2 regions of the Janthinobacterium sp. 1L-D-8-B-C4 genome follow, and region 2 is predicted to be linked to the other one. Evidence: predicted binding sites of a transcription regulator. Region 2 holds the regulator's gene; the other holds the start of a gene.
What was found. The regulator LexA, encoded in region 2, represses DNA repair genes until DNA is damaged. The targets are predictions, from matches to a motif close to ACTGTATNNNNATACAGT.
Positions count from the first base shown of each region.

Region 1 (7,460 bases), on a different contig from region 2:
ACCAGCAGGCGGTTCACTTTCTGGCCTTCGGCGCTGGTCTGGTGCGTGATCAGCTGCATGCCCATGATCTGGTTGGCGTATTCCTTGACCTGTTCGATCGATTTCGCCACTTTCACGCCGCCGCCCTTGCCGCGGCCACCAGCGTGGATCTGTGCCTTGACGACCCATACCGGGCCGCCCAGGGTTTCCGCAGCCTTGACTGCCTCGTCGACGGACATGCACGGAATACCGCGTGGTACCGTCACTCCGAATTGCCGGAGGATTTCTTTGGCTTGATACTCATGGATTTTCATGCTGGCTTCCCTTCTGATACTGATTTGTAAAAATACGGTTAGTGGTGCAAAAAAAACAGGAAAGCGCCGGGATCACGCTTTGGCTACCCAGCGCGGGTAATACTGTGCAACCGCCCCGCCATCGGTGCGCAGGGCATGGCATTTGTCGAGTTGAAACGGCTTTTCATGCGGCAAATCAGCATTCGCACCGTCACGGGTCGACCAGACATCGCCGGCAAATGCCTGAATCGTCGCAGTCGGCAAGACTTGCGCCAGTTCGGTCAAATGGGTACAGCCGGCGATTCCCGCCAGGCGCTCTTTCAAGTCGCGGCGGAAATTCTTCAATAAATTCAGACCGATCAGCGCCTTGTAAGCGGGGCCGATGGTATCGCAAAAACCGGGATAGGGTACGGCCTCGGAGGCGGCTTCGGCCTCGACAATGGTCAGTGCCTGATCGACGGTAATGCGCAGATGGAGGTCATGCAGGGGAGCGCCGGCGGGACGTGGTCCGGAGGCCAGGTTTGCGTCGAACGATTTGATGTCGGTGATGCGCGCGTCGATATCCCACAGGCCGTCGTCGCGCAGATACGCTTGGACGTCGATAACGCGGGTGTGCCGTAAGGCGCGCCGGGATACGGGAGTTGACAGGGGCATGGACCGATGCCGCTTGCGCGGCGTAATTTAGTAAGCAGCCATGTGCATAAAGCACGCCGTTCGCAGCTTCTACGAACAGCAACCGCACCTGCGGCGCCGCAAAAACCCTAAAAGTGTAGCACATCGCGCGCAGGTTGCGCCGCAACATAATTTTTACTTCTATCGATAAAAGCCTTCAAATCATAAATAAAGTATGCGATTTTACCGGCAGTCATTCATGATGGAAATAATTGATATCATAAAAATCATGTTGCGCCCATGGCTCTCAACCATTACCTGCTCAGTCGGCCACGCCCATTCTTTGCAGGATGGGCAGCACGTTCATGAGGAAGCTGTCCACATGCAGGGCGATTTCCGCCAGGTTGTCTTCCTGGCTCGTCAGCAACACGCCATCACGCATCATGGTCTGTTTGAGCGGCTGGAAAGCTTCCCATACAAACATCGCCAACGCTGGCGTGCCGTGGTGGCCCTGGAGTCGCCCGAGCAGGAATAACTGTTGCAGATGCAACACACCCACGCCGCCGCCAGTGACCGGACTGGCCAGCGCGGCCATGTCGTTGCGTCCCAGCGCCTGGTGCAGCAAATGGCGGTTCAGCTTGTCGGTGTGCGGCCGCGCCAGCGCGATGGCGGCATCGTCCTGCACCAGCGACACGCAGGCCTTGTGCGCCAGTACCAGCAGCATTTGCAGCAAGGCGCCCAGATCCTGCACCTTGCCCTGCAAGCCATGTTCAAGTTCGCCGATGGTGTGCGGCTGGAAGTCTGCCATCAGGTCGAACAGCGGATCATAAGCGGCCTGATCCAGATTGCCTTCGCCCGTGACGCCGATGACCGTCATCGCGATATGCTGGCGCGGCGCCACCAGGATGACGCGCAATGCGCGCAGTGCATTGGTCTGTTCGTAGCCGTTGAGCTGGCGCCCGCCCTTGACCCAGTAATCCTGGCGGAACTGCCGGTTGACCATGAAGTCGCGCGTGTTTTCACGGAAAGTGGGGTCTGGAATCTGGCTGAGGAATGCGACCTGCTCGGGCGTCAGGTTCAGCACGTCGACATGGTCGGAAAATGCGGCCGAGCCGGCGAAATCGAGCTTGGCGGCGCTCAGTGCCGGCCTGATGCTGGAAAACGACTGGGGTTGCCAGTAATGATTGAAAAATTCGTGCGCCAGATAGTTCGGATCGAGTTCGCCGAGCTGTTTCAGGCGCAGGGCGGCGGTCGGATTGGCCGCCAGGTAGCGCGGATTGGTGTCCATCATGCGGCTGACAAACGACATGGCGCTGCCCACGCGCGCGCGGATGTCCTGGCCCGGCGCGCTCATGACACGGCTATGCTGCTCCAGCAGTTCACGGAGCGGCGCTATCGCCGCCCAGCCAGCCTGGGTGTTGTAGCTGATGTACAGCACGCCACCCGGTTTGAGCTTGCGCGCCAGGAAATCGACGATATGGCCCTGGTTTTCCGGCGAAATCCAGCTCCAGATACCGTGCAGGGCAATGAAATCGAAGTCGGGCAAGTCACTGCGTCCACAGAAATCACGGAATGACTGCTCCGACAGCACGGCGCCATTGTCCGCCACCTCGGCCAGTTCCTGCGCGAACGCGGTCTGGGCCGGGTTGAAGTCGGTGCCGTACCAGCGCACGCCAGAGGCGGCCGCATGAATATTGACGGTAATGCCCTGGCCGAAGCCCAGTTCGCAGGCGGTGCTGATCTTCGGCGGCATATAGCCATAACTGAGCAGCATCAACTGCACCCGCAGGGGATTCAATTCCGTGTAATAACCGTAGGTGTACGAGGTTTCGGAAGTATAGCCAGCATGCCAGTCGTTCATCAGTATCCCATCTCACCAGTCATGGCCTGCGCACCATGCGCCGCAGCCTGTGGGCAGGATAACTGATCCGGACAAGCCTGTTGATATTTTTTAATCACTATCTTCGTCGGCCAGGCCCTTGATCGCCACCTGGATCGCGCGCTGCGAGAAGCCGCGCTGCATCAGGAAACGCATCTGCTTGCTGCGCTGCTCGGCATCTTGCGCTACCTCGCCAAACTTGCGGCGCCACACTTCGCAGGCGCGTTCGGTCTCGCCCTCGGCCAGGCCCGCCTTCAGTTCCTGCAGCGCCTCGCCCTGTATGCCATGGCTTTGCAGCTCGGCCATGATGCGGCTGTTGCCGAAGCGGGCCGAGCGGCGGTGCACCAGCGACTCGGAAAAACGCTCCTGCGACAGCCAGTTGGCCTGCTCAAGGCTGTCGAGCAAGGCTTCCACGTCGTCGCCTTCCTCGGCATGGCGCTGCAGCTTGCGGCGCAATTCCATGCGGCTGTGTTCGCGCATCGACAGAAAGCGTAGCGCCCTGCCCTTCAGGCTCAATTGCACTCTGGCCATACACCACCTTGTCTTTCATTTCACGATCAAACCACACAAACACAAACGCCGCCCGGCGCAACAGCGCGGGACGGCGATCAGGGTCACACCTTGCGGCTAGCCGCGTCAGCTACTTTATTCAGCAGCCTTGGCTTCCGCTGCCTTGGCGGCCTTGTCCGCAGCCTTGTCGGCTTTTTCAGGCTTTTCACCCGCCAGCGGTGGCAACTCACGCACGCCCAGCGAAGCGCGAACCTTGTTTTCGATTTCACGCGCCAGCGCCGGACGCTCTTGCAGGAAGGCGCGGGCGTTGTCCTTGCCCTGGCCGATGCGCTCGCCATTGTAGCTGTACCAGGAACCGGATTTTTCAACGATCTTCGCATCCGAACCGAGGTCCAGGATCTCGCCTTCGCGCGAAGTGCCTGCGCCGTACAGGATGTCGAAGTGCGCTTCCTTGAACGGTGGCGCGATCTTGTTCTTGACGACCTTGACCTTGGTTTCGTTGCCGATCACTTCGTCGCCCGACTTGATCGAGCCGGTGCGGCGGATATCCAGGCGCACGGAAGCGTAGAATTTCAGCGCATTGCCGCCGGTGGTGGTTTCCGGGCTGCCGAACATCACGCCGATCTTCATGCGGATCTGGTTGATGAAGATGACCAGGGTATTGGTGCGGTTGATCGAGCCGGTCAGCTTGCGCAGTGCCTGCGACATCAAACGTGCCTGCAGACCTGGCAAGGAATCACCCATGTCGCCTTCGATCTCGGCGCGTGGCGTCAGCGCCGCTACCGAGTCGATCACCACCAGGTCGACGCTGCCCGAACGCACGAGGGCGTCGCAAATTTCCAGCGCCTGTTCGCCCGTGTCCGGTTGCGAGATCAGCAGTTCGTGCAGGTTCACGCCCAGCTTTTGCGCGTAGCCGACGTCGAGCGCGTGCTCGGCGTCGATAAAGGCGCAGGTACCGCCCAGTTTTTGCATTTCGGCGATGGTTTGCAGGGTCAGCGTGGTTTTACCCGACGATTCAGGACCGTAGATTTCCACCACGCGGCCGCGCGGCAAGCCGCCCACGCCCAGCGCGATATCGAGGCCGAGCGAACCGGTCGACACGACTTGCACTTCTTCGATCGGTGCGCTGGCATCCATGCGCATGACCGAACCTTTGCCAAACTGCTTCTCGATCTGTGCCAGCGCGGCGGCCAGCGCCTTGGCTTTTTCAGCAGCGGGTATTACAGCTCTTTTATCGTCCATTATGTTCTTTCAGCCCGAACTGGCGCATAGGTGTAAAGGGTTGCAGCACAAAATACATGACAGACACTACTGTATAAAAAAACAGTGCTTAATGCAAGCGGAACGTGCATTTGAATTGAAACAGATCATTACAAGGCCGGTTTTTCATAAATATTCGCCACCTTGCGCAAAATGAAACACAATACACACTTCTGATGTCGCAAGCTTAGGAATCTGCCATGCGTATTTTACTTGCCGAAGATGACAGCGTGCTGGCCGACGGCTTGACCCGTTCGCTGCGCCAGTCCGGTTATGCCATCGACTGCGTCAAGAATGGCCAGGAAGCCGATACCGCCCTGTCCACCCAGGAATTCGACCTGCTGATACTCGACCTGGGCCTGCCCAAATTGAGCGGGTTGGAAGTGCTGCGCCGCCTGCGCGCGCGCGCTTCCCTGCTGCCGGTGCTGATACTGACGGCCGCCGATTCCATCGAGCAACGAGTCAACGGCCTCGATCTCGGTGCAGATGATTATATGGCCAAGCCCTTCGCCTTGTCCGAACTGGAGGCAAGAGTGCGCGCCCTGACCCGCCGCGGCGCCGGCGGCGGCGCCACCGTGATCAAGCACGGGCCGCTCAGCTATGACCAGGTGGGCCGCAGCGCGTATATCAACGAACAGATGATCGATTTGTCGGCGCGCGAACTGGGCCTACTGGAAATCCTGCTGGGCCGCACCGGCCGTCTCGTTTCCAAAGAGCAGCTGGTCGACCACCTGTGCGAATGGGGTGAAGAGGTGTCGAACAACGCCATCGAAGTGTATGTGCACCGGCTGCGCAAAAAGATCGAGGTGGGCGGCGTGCGCATCGCCACCGTGCGCGGCCTGGGTTACTGCCTGGAAAAATATACGGAAGCGCGCGTGCCGCTGGACGCCGGCGACATCGGCAAGTGAAGCCGCATGTAGCGCCAGCAGACGAACTGGCCGAAGACGACTGGTACGAGCCGCCCACCAGCGAGCACGATGAAACCATCCAGCACTCGCTGTTCGGCGAGATCCTCGACTGGATGCTGGCGCCGCTGCTGCTGCTGTGGCCGATGAGTATCGCCATCACCTATCTGGTGGCCAAGGGCATCGCCAACCAGCCCTTCGACCATGCGCTGGCAGACAATGTGACGATGCTGGTTCAGCAGGTCAGGCAGGCCGACGGCGCGCAGCCTGGCCGGCTGCCCGGCCGGGCCGGCGGCGCCTCGCGCGAGGCGCTGCGCGGCGACGATGTCGACGCCGTGTATTACCTGATGCTCGACCAGCAGGGCCGCTACCTGGCCGGCGACCGCGACTTGCCGCCACCGCAGGATGCCGAGCGCTATCGCAGCGGCACGGTGCTGTTTCGCAACGACTCGGTACATGGCACGCCGGTGCGGGTGGCCTTTTCGTATATCGACGCGCCCGACGGCGGCGGCGACGATGGTGAGCGCGCGCTGGTGCAGGTGGCGGAAACCCTGGAAAAGCGGGCCCAGCTGGCCAATGAAATCATCAAGGGCGTGATCTTGCCGCAATTTATTATCTTGCCGGTGATCCTGGCGCTGGTGTGGTTTGCGCTGTCGCGCGGCCTGTCGCCGCTGGCGCAGCTGCAGGAACGCATACGCGCACGGCCACCCGACGACCTGTCGCCGATCGATTCAAACCAGGTGCCCGAGGAAATCACGCCACTGGTCGGTTCGCTCAACGACATGCTGTCGCGCCTGTCCTTGTCGATCGACATGCAAAAGCGCTTTATCGCCGACGCCGCGCACCAGATGAAAACGCCGCTGGCCGGCATGCGCATGCAGTCCGAGCTGGCCTTGCGCCAGACCGACCAGGACGAGATCCACCGCTCGCTGCTGCAGCTGGCCAAAAGCTCGGAAGCGGCCACGCGGCTGGTAAACCAGCTGCTGGCCCTGGCCCGCGCGGAAAACCAGCCGCAGGCGGGCACGGCCTTTGAACCGCTGGAACTGAGCGAGCTGGCGCGCACCGTGGTGCATGACTGGGTGCAAGCCTCATTTGCCCAGCGCATCGACCTGGGCTTTGAACAAGCGGCGCAGCCGGTGATGATCTCGGGCAATCCCATGATGCTGCGCGAGTTGCTGGGCAACCTGATCGACAATGCACTGCGCTATACGCCGGTCGGCGGCAGCGTCACGGTGCGCGTGCGCAGCACCCAGGAGCTGGCCATCCTGGAAGTGGAAGACACGGGCCCCGGCATTCCCCAGGCCGAGCGCGCGCACGTGTTCGAACGCTTTTACCGCATTCTTGGCAGTAATGTCGATGGCAGTGGCCTGGGCCTGGCCATCGTGCGCGAAATTGCCCAGCAACACGGCGCCGAGGTCGACATCTTCCACAATCCGCGCGCGCATACGCCGAAATGGCCGGGCACCCTGCTGCGCCTGTCGATTGCCCTGCTGCCGCCGGAAACCCCGCCCGAGGACGACATCACGTATGGATAAGCCCAAGCCGGCGCCCAACCCCAACCTCAGCCCCGCGCTGCTGGCGCGCCGCGCCGCGCACTGGCAAGCCACCCGGCGCCTGACGGCGGTGCTGCTGCTGGTGTGGCTGCTGACGGGTTTCCTGACCGTGTTCTACGCGCGCGAACTGCTGCATCTGCAGTTGTTCGGCTGGCCGCTGCCGTTCTACATGGCGGCCCAGGGCGCCTCGCTGGTCTACCTGGCCATCCTCGGCTGCTATGCCTGGCGCATGCGCCGGCTCGACCAGCAGTTCCAGGCCGAGCCATTGCCATGAGCGCGCCACGCAGCCTGTTCAAGCGCCTGTCGCGCTACTACCTGCTGTTTTCGGCCGGCTTTGCGGCCTTTTTGCTGGCCTTGACGGTGCTGGAACAGGAAGGCATGTCGCGCGTGTGGATCGGCTATCTGTTCATGTTTGCCACCATCACCCTGTACGCCACCATCGGCGTCATCAGCCGCACCTCGAACGTCA
Region 1 is NZ_JBXAVX010000004.1:376,303-383,762, forward strand. It holds gene sucC (ADP-forming succinate--CoA ligase subunit beta) at 1-293, opposite strand, end outside; gene AC0Z42_RS10475 (DUF2889 domain-containing protein) at 366-926, opposite strand; gene AC0Z42_RS10480 (methyltransferase regulatory domain-containing protein) at 1,207-2,745, opposite strand; gene recX (recombination regulator RecX) at 2,836-3,294, opposite strand; gene recA (recombinase RecA) at 3,409-4,515, opposite strand; gene AC0Z42_RS10495 (response regulator) at 4,734-5,441, shown strand; gene AC0Z42_RS10500 (sensor histidine kinase N-terminal domain-containing protein) at 5,438-6,973, shown strand; gene AC0Z42_RS10505 (DUF4212 domain-containing protein) at 6,966-7,265, shown strand; gene AC0Z42_RS10510 (VC_2705 family sodium/solute symporter) at 7,262-7,460, shown strand, end outside.
Region 1: the regulator LexA is predicted to act here: its motif matches at 4,584-4,601, upstream of recA (recombinase RecA).

Region 2 (7,460 bases):
ACCCTTATACCTATGCCGTCTTCGGGTCCATGCTCGACAAGGATATCGATGGCGTGCTGGCCGCGATGAGCGAACACGTCGATCACTGGTGCCTGACGGGCCTGCCTTCGCCGCGCGCGGCCAGCGCTTCCGAGCTGGCGGCCAAGGTACAGATCATGCTGGAAGACAAGCCGGATAGTGGCGATCATACGGTGTCCGTATTCGATGATCCGGCACAAGCTTTTGCAAATGCAATGAGCCGGGCGGGTGAGAATGATAGAATTGTGGTCTTTGGTTCTTTCCTCACCGTTGCCGGCGTGATGAAGGCCAGGAAATCCTCACTTCACTGAAACGCACTCGACTGAAAATGACGCATGGGCTTGTTCTCGAAACTGTTTAAAAACAAGCAAGAATCCTCTGGCGAAGACAGCGGCTTTTATGTTCCTGGCGAAGCGCAGTCGCCGACCCGCAAGCGCGCCGCCAATACCTCCGGTGGTGGTGGCCGCCGTGCTGGCCGCGATGCGCCCGATCCGGCCTTGCCGGAAAAGAAACGCGCGCGCCGCCGCCTGATCGGCGCCATCGCGCTGGCCCTTGGCGTGGCTGTCGGCCTGCCGATGCTGCTCGATTCCGAACCGAAGTCGCCCGTCAACGATATCGCCATCGATATTCCGTCGAAAGAAAAAGTTGCTGCAGCGCCTGCGCCGGTGCAAGCGGTACCGGCGCAGGGCGCGGCCAACAATGGCCTGGACCAGTCCGAGGAAATCGTCGATACGCCATTGCCGGCCAGAAGCAAACCGACGCCGATGCCAACGCCGGTTCCCGCCACCGTGGTGGCCGCGGCCGAACCGGTCAAGCCGGCCTATGTCGAGCCGAAGCCGACGTATGTTGAGCCGAAGCCGGTGAAGGTCGAGCCCAAGGTCGAACCGAAGCACGAAACAAAACCGGAGCCGAAGGTCGAGGCCAAGGCCGAGCCGAAGCGCGAGCCCAAGGTCGAGCCCAAGCCTGAACCGAAACATGAAGTCAAGCCGGAGCCGAAGCCTGAACCGAAACCGGTCAAGGTGGAAAAATCGAATGACGATGCGGCGCGCGCGATGGCCATCCTGGAAGGTAAACCTGCGGCCAAAGCGGAAGCCAAGCCGGTTGCCAAAATGGAGGAAAAATCGTCCGATAACGATGGCGGCCGCTTCGTTGTGCAGGTCGCCGCGCTGGCAACGCAGGACAAGGTCGATGAACTGCAGGCGAAGTTGCGCGACGCGGGCATCAATTCCTATACGCAAAAAGTGTCCAGCGCCGGTGGCCAGCGCATCCGCGTGCGCGTGGGGCCGTTCGGCAGCCGCGACGAGGCGGAAAAGACGCGCGCCAAATTGCAAAAGCTGGGCCTGGGCGGCAGCCTGGTGCCAGCATGATGCCAGTGGGCCAGGCGGCGTGACGATTTTCGATTATCTGGTGTTGTTCGTGCTGGCCACTTCGGTGCTGATCAGCATGATGCGCGGCCTGATCAAGGAAATCCTGTCGCTGGTGAGCTGGGTGGTGGCGTTTGTCGCAGCCAACGCCTACGGCGCGACCCTGGCGAAATTCCTGCCGGCCGTGATTCCTGGCGAGGCCGTGCGCCTGCTGCTGGCCTTCGTGATTCTGTTTATCGGCGTACGCATCCTGATGGGCTTGCTTGGCATGACGATCGATGCGCTGGTCAAGGTAACCGGGCTGAGCCTGGCCGACCGGATGCTGGGCAGCCTGTTCGGCGCGGCGCGGGGGCTTGTAATTGTGCTGACCACCGTCATCTTGTGCGGCATGACCTCGATTCCGCAACAGCCGTTCTGGAAGAACGCCTTGCTCAGTCCGTTTGCGGAGCAGGGTGCGCGCATCATCAAGCCTTATCTGCCTGCCGCCTACGCGCAGCATGTGAAATTTTGATCTTTTTAAATCAGTAGCACAGTTACAGGAGCACACCATGTGTGGCATCGTCGGCGTCGTTTCCCATCAACCTGTCAATCAATTGCTCTATGATGCGTTGTTGCTCTTGCAACATCGTGGTCAGGACGCGGCAGGGATTGCGACCAATCACAGCAGTATGTTTTCCATGCACAAGGCCAATGGCCTGGTGCGCGACGTCTTCCGTACGCGTAACATGCGTTCGCTGCAAGGCAATTCCGGCATCGGCCACTGCCGCTACCCTACCGCCGGTTCGTCGAGCGAAGAAGAAGCGCAACCGTTTTACGTGAATGCGCCGTTCGGCATTACCCTCGCGCACAATGGCAACCTGACCAACTGGGAACAGCTGAAACAGGAGATGTTCAAGAACGACCGCCGCCACATCAATACCGATTCCGACTCGGAAGTGCTGCTGAACGTGCTGGCCCATGAAATCCATCAGGCCACCAGCGGCCTGGTGCTCGATCCTGAGGCGATCTTCAAGGCCGTGACCGTGCTGAACCGCCGCGTCAAGGGTGGTTATGCGGCCGTCGCGCAGATCGCCGGCGTGGGCTTGCTGGCCTTCCGCGATCCGCACGGCATCCGTCCTTTGTGCCTGGGCATCAACGAAAGCGAGCAGGGCACCGAATACCTGATCGCCTCCGAATCGGTGGCACTGGAAGGCATGGGCTTCCGTTTCGTGCGCGATATCGCGCCGGGCGAAGCGGTCTTCATCGATGCTGACAAAAAACTGCACAGCCAGCAATGCGCCGACAACGCCAGCCTGAACCCATGCGTGTTCGAATTCGTCTACCTGGCGCGTCCCGATTCCGTCATTGACGGTGCCTCGGTGTACGCCACGCGCCTGAAAATGGGCGAATACCTGGCCGAAAAGATCCGCCGCGAACTGCCCGAAGGCGGCATCGACGTGGTCATGCCGATTCCCGACTCGTCGCGTCCGGCCGCCATCCAGCTGGCCCTGGCGCTGAACATCGAGTACCGCGAAGGCTTCATCAAGAACCGCTATATCGGCCGTACGTTCATCATGCCGGGCCAGGCGGCGCGCAAGAAGTCGGTGCGCCAGAAGCTCAACGCGATTCCGTCCGAATTCAAGGACAAGGTCGTACTGCTGGTCGACGACTCCATCGTGCGCGGCACCACCAGCCGCGAAATCGTGCAGATGGCGCGCGAAGCCGGCGCCCGCAAGGTGATCTTCGCTTCGGCCGCACCACCGGTGATCTACCCGAACGTCTACGGCATCGACATGCCGACGCGCGATGAGCTGATCGCCTATGGCCGCACCACCGAAGAAGTGTGCCGCGAAATCACCGCCGATTACCTGGTCTACCAGGATATCGACGACCTGAAGCAGGCGATTGCCGACGTCAACCCGGCCCTGACCAACTTCGAAGCGTCGTGCTTTGACGGCGTCTACGTGACCGGCGACGTCTCGCAGGACTACCTGGACCGCCTGGAATATGCGCGCCACAATCCGAAGGCGGCAGCGCCCGAAGACACGCCGCGTTCCCAGCTGAACCTGAACCTGGCGACTACCGAAGCATAAGTAACCTGCCCGGCCTGCGCCGGGCTTTTTTTGGGGTCAGACCTTCAGGTCTGACCCCGGCATTTGCCTTGGGGTTGCGCGGCAAATCGAATATCCGGAATTTCATCGATGACCACCAAAAAAACCTACGGCTTTACCACCACCATCCTGCATAACGACCGCCGCAAGGGCATCGAGCACGGCTCGCTGCACAAGCCCGTGCATACTTCGGTTGCTTTCGGCTACAGTGACGCGCGCCAGCTGGCGTCCGTGTTCCAGGGCAAGGAGCCGGGCTTTCGCTACGGCCGCCAGGGCAACCCGACCGTCTCCGCACTGGAAGACAAGGTCAACCAGATGGAAGACGGTGTGGCCACCTTGTGCTTTGCCACCGGCATGGGTGCCATCGGTGCCGTTGTGCAATCCTTGCTGCGCGCCGGCGACCATGTGGTGTCGTCGGCCTTTTTGTTCGGCAATACCAACAGCCTGTGGCAGACGGTGACGGGGCAGGGCATCGGCGTGTCATTCGTCGACGCCACCGAAGTGGCTAACGTGGCCGCCGCCATCACGCCGCAAACGCGCATCGTGTTCGTTGAAACCATCGCCAACCCGCGTACGCAGATCGCCGACCTGGCAAAGATTGGCGAGCTGTGCCGCGAGAAAGGCATCCTGTATATCGTCGACAACACCATGACCACGCCCTACCTGTTCCGCCCGAAAGCGGTGGGCGCCGGCCTGGTGATCAATGCGCTGACCAAGTCGATCGGCGGCCACGGCAATGCGCTTGGGGGCAGCCTGACCGATACCGGTGTGTTCGACTGGACGCAGTACCCGAATATTTTCGAGAACTACAAAAAGGCGGCGCCGAAACAATGGGGCATTGCGCAGATCCGCGCCAAGGCCTTGCGCGACTTCGGTGCCTCGCTGGGGCCGGAAGCGGCGCATCATATTGCCGTGGGCGCCGAAACCATGGCCTTGCGCATGGACCGCACCTGCTCGAACGCGCTGGCGCTCGCTACCATGCTGCAAGCCGATCCGCGCGTGGCGGCCGTGCATTACCCGGGCCTGGCGTCGCACCCGCAGCACGCGCTGGCGTCCGAGTTGTTCCGCAGCTACGGTTCGCTGTTCAGTTTTGAATTGAAAGACGGCATCGACTGCTTCGATTTCCTCAATCGCCTGAACCTGGCGATACCGGCCAGCAACCTGGGCGACACGCGCACCCTGGTGATACCGGTCGCCCATACGATCTTCTACGAGATGGGTGCAGAACGCCGCGCCAGCATGGGCATTGCCGAGTCGCTGATCCGCGTTTCCGTCGGTATCGAGGATGAAGCCGACCTGCTCGATGATTTCAAGAGCGCGCTGGACGCGTAAACGCCTTCGGCAATAAAAAGGGCCGCAACAGCATTGCTGTGGCGGCCCTTTTTCACGTGCAGCAGTTTAATGCCAGCTGCGCATCAGGCCGACTGCCAGGCCTTCCAGGGCAAACTCGTCTTCCGGCGTCACGGTAATGACCTTGAAGTCGGGGTTTTCCGGGAACAGTTCGATCAGGGTGCCGGTTTTCTTGTAGCGCTTGACGGTGACTTCATCGCCGATGCGGGCTACGACGATCTGGCCGTTCTTGGCACTGTCGACTTTTTTTACGGCCAGCAGGTCGCCGTCCATGATGCCGGCGTCGCGCATCGACCAGCCGCGCACTTTCAGCAAAAAGTCGGGCTTGGCCGAAAACAGGGCCGGATCGACGTTGTAGCTCGCTTCCAGGTTTTCCTGCGCCAGGATGGGCGAACCGGCGGCCACGCGGCCGATCAGCGGCAGCGACATCAGCAGCGCGGCAGGCACCTTCGGCAGCGCCGGCTCGGCAAGCGAGGCGCCGATCAGGCGGATGCCGCGCGAGGTGCCCGGCGAAATCTCGATGGCGCCCTTGCGGGCCAGGGCCTGCAAATGCTCTTCGGCTGCATTGGCCGATTTGAAACCCAATTCATTGGCGATTTCGGCGCGGGTCGGAGGAAAACCCGTGTTTTCAATCGCGTCCTTGATCAGGTTCAGGATTTGTTCTTGTCGTGCTGTCAGCTTGATCATGGATGGTGGGTGCATAGTGAAATGCTGTCTATATGAACAGTCTGTATTTTTGTACAGTATCGCCGACTATGCAAGCGACTTTCGGCATTTTCGGCCGATTTCGATGGAAAAAGTCGCGCGCGAAGCAAAAATGCTGCGCTGGCGGGCGTTGCAGGCGCTGCATGGCAAGCAATGGTTGAACGGATTGCAAAAGGCGGTTATAATCTTCGGCTGACCTTCCCACACCCGTCTTGACGCCGGGGTGGGCGATTATCAATCCGACCTGAAGGAGTTTGCATGCGTCATTATGAAATAGTCTTTATCGTCCATCCGGACCAGAGCGAGCAAGTGCCCGCGATGATCGAACGCTACAAAGCCAGCGTAACCACCCGCGGCGGTTCGGTTCACCGCGTGGAAGATTGGGGCCGCCGTCAAATGGCTTACTCGATCCAGAAACTGCCTAAAGCACACTACATCTGCCTGAACATCGAATGCGACAACGAGACCCTGGTCGAGTTGGAAACAGCATTCAAATTCAATGATGCCGTGTTGCGTCACCTGACCGTTAAAATGAAGAAAGCTGAAACAGCTCCTTCGCCGATGATGAAATCGGTACAACGCGAAGATGCGGCCAAAAGCCACCGCACCGAAGCACCAGCAGCCGCTCCAGCCGCAGCAGCAGCCTGATTGACCAGGATCGTGCGCTGAACCAGTTACAAGTTACCGCCATCATTGCCGAGCGCGAAATATTGCGCTATACCCCGGCAGGGTTGCCGATCGTGAATGCAGTATTGCAGCACAGTTCGCAGCAGATGGAAGCCGGTATCGCCCGTTTGACCGAGTTTGAACTTGCCGCGCTTGCCGCTGGCGAAATCTCAGGCCGGTTCAGTCAGGCAAGCTTGGGCGGGGTGTATCAGTTCACGGGTTTCCTGGCCAGGAAAAGCCGCAACAGCAAGAGTTTGGTGTTTCACATCATTGATTTTAGTGCAGTCAGTTCTGACTAGCGCAATTTTAGATACAGGAGCCTAGAATGGCATTCGGTAAAAAGTTCGACAAAAACAAGCTCAAGCTTAAAGAAAAACGCAAACAGCAAAACCCACTGTTCAAACGCAAGAAGTTCTGCCGCTTCACCGCAGCACACGTTGAACAAGTTGACTACAAAGACGTTGACACGCTGAAAGACTTCGTCCAAGAAAACGGCAAGATCATGCCAGCACGCCTGACCGGTACCAAAGCGCACTACCAGCGCCAAGTTGACACCGCAATCAAGCGCGCTCGCTTCCTCGCGCTGCTGCCATACACCGATTTGCACCACGCTTAATCGGTCAGATATTCCTGGAGAAGAACTATGCAAATCATTCTGTTAGAAAAAGTTGTTAACGTCGGTAACCTCGGCGAAGTCGTCAAAGTCAAAGACGGTTACGCACGTAACTTCCTGATCCCGCAACGCCTGGCCCGTCGTGCTACCGCTACGGCGATCGCCGAATTCGAAGTCAAGCGCGCTGAACTGGAAAAAGCTGCTGCCGCCAAACTGGCTGCATCGCAAGCCCAGGGCGAAAAACTGAGCGGCCTGACCGTTCAAGTTGCTCAAAAAGCTGGCGTCGATGGCCGTCTGTTCGGTTCTGTCACCAACTTCGACATCGCTGAAGCGCTGACCAAGCAAGGTTTCGCTGTTGAAAAAGCACAAGTACGCATGCCTACCGGCCCGCTGAAAGTTGTTGGCGAGCACAACGTTTCGGTTGCCCTGCACACCGACGTGGTAGTGGAAGTGGTGATCGCTGTGGTACCAGACGCAAACGCGTAAATCGTTTGCAGGCCTCGGCCTGCAGCATTGCCGCAATTGGAAAAGCCGGGTTCGCCCGGCTTTTTTGTGGCCTTTTTTTCCGTCATTTTCAGCCCTTTATTTTTGCCCGCACGCCGAAGCGGGTATAATTCGCGCCATGAACGCCCCCTCAGATCCACAACTGGATTC
Region 2 is NZ_JBXAVX010000006.1:311,648-319,107, forward strand. It holds gene folC (bifunctional tetrahydrofolate synthase/dihydrofolate synthase) at 1-329, shown strand, start outside; gene AC0Z42_RS13510 (SPOR domain-containing protein) at 354-1,385, shown strand; gene AC0Z42_RS13515 (CvpA family protein) at 1,405-1,893, shown strand; gene purF (amidophosphoribosyltransferase) at 1,931-3,454, shown strand; gene AC0Z42_RS13525 (cystathionine gamma-synthase family protein) at 3,563-4,804, shown strand; gene lexA (transcriptional repressor LexA) at 4,871-5,509, opposite strand; gene rpsF (30S ribosomal protein S6) at 5,786-6,175, shown strand; gene priB (primosomal replication protein N) at 6,193-6,492, shown strand; gene rpsR (30S ribosomal protein S18) at 6,519-6,809, shown strand; gene rplI (50S ribosomal protein L9) at 6,837-7,292, shown strand; gene AC0Z42_RS13555 (replicative DNA helicase) at 7,429-7,460, shown strand, end outside.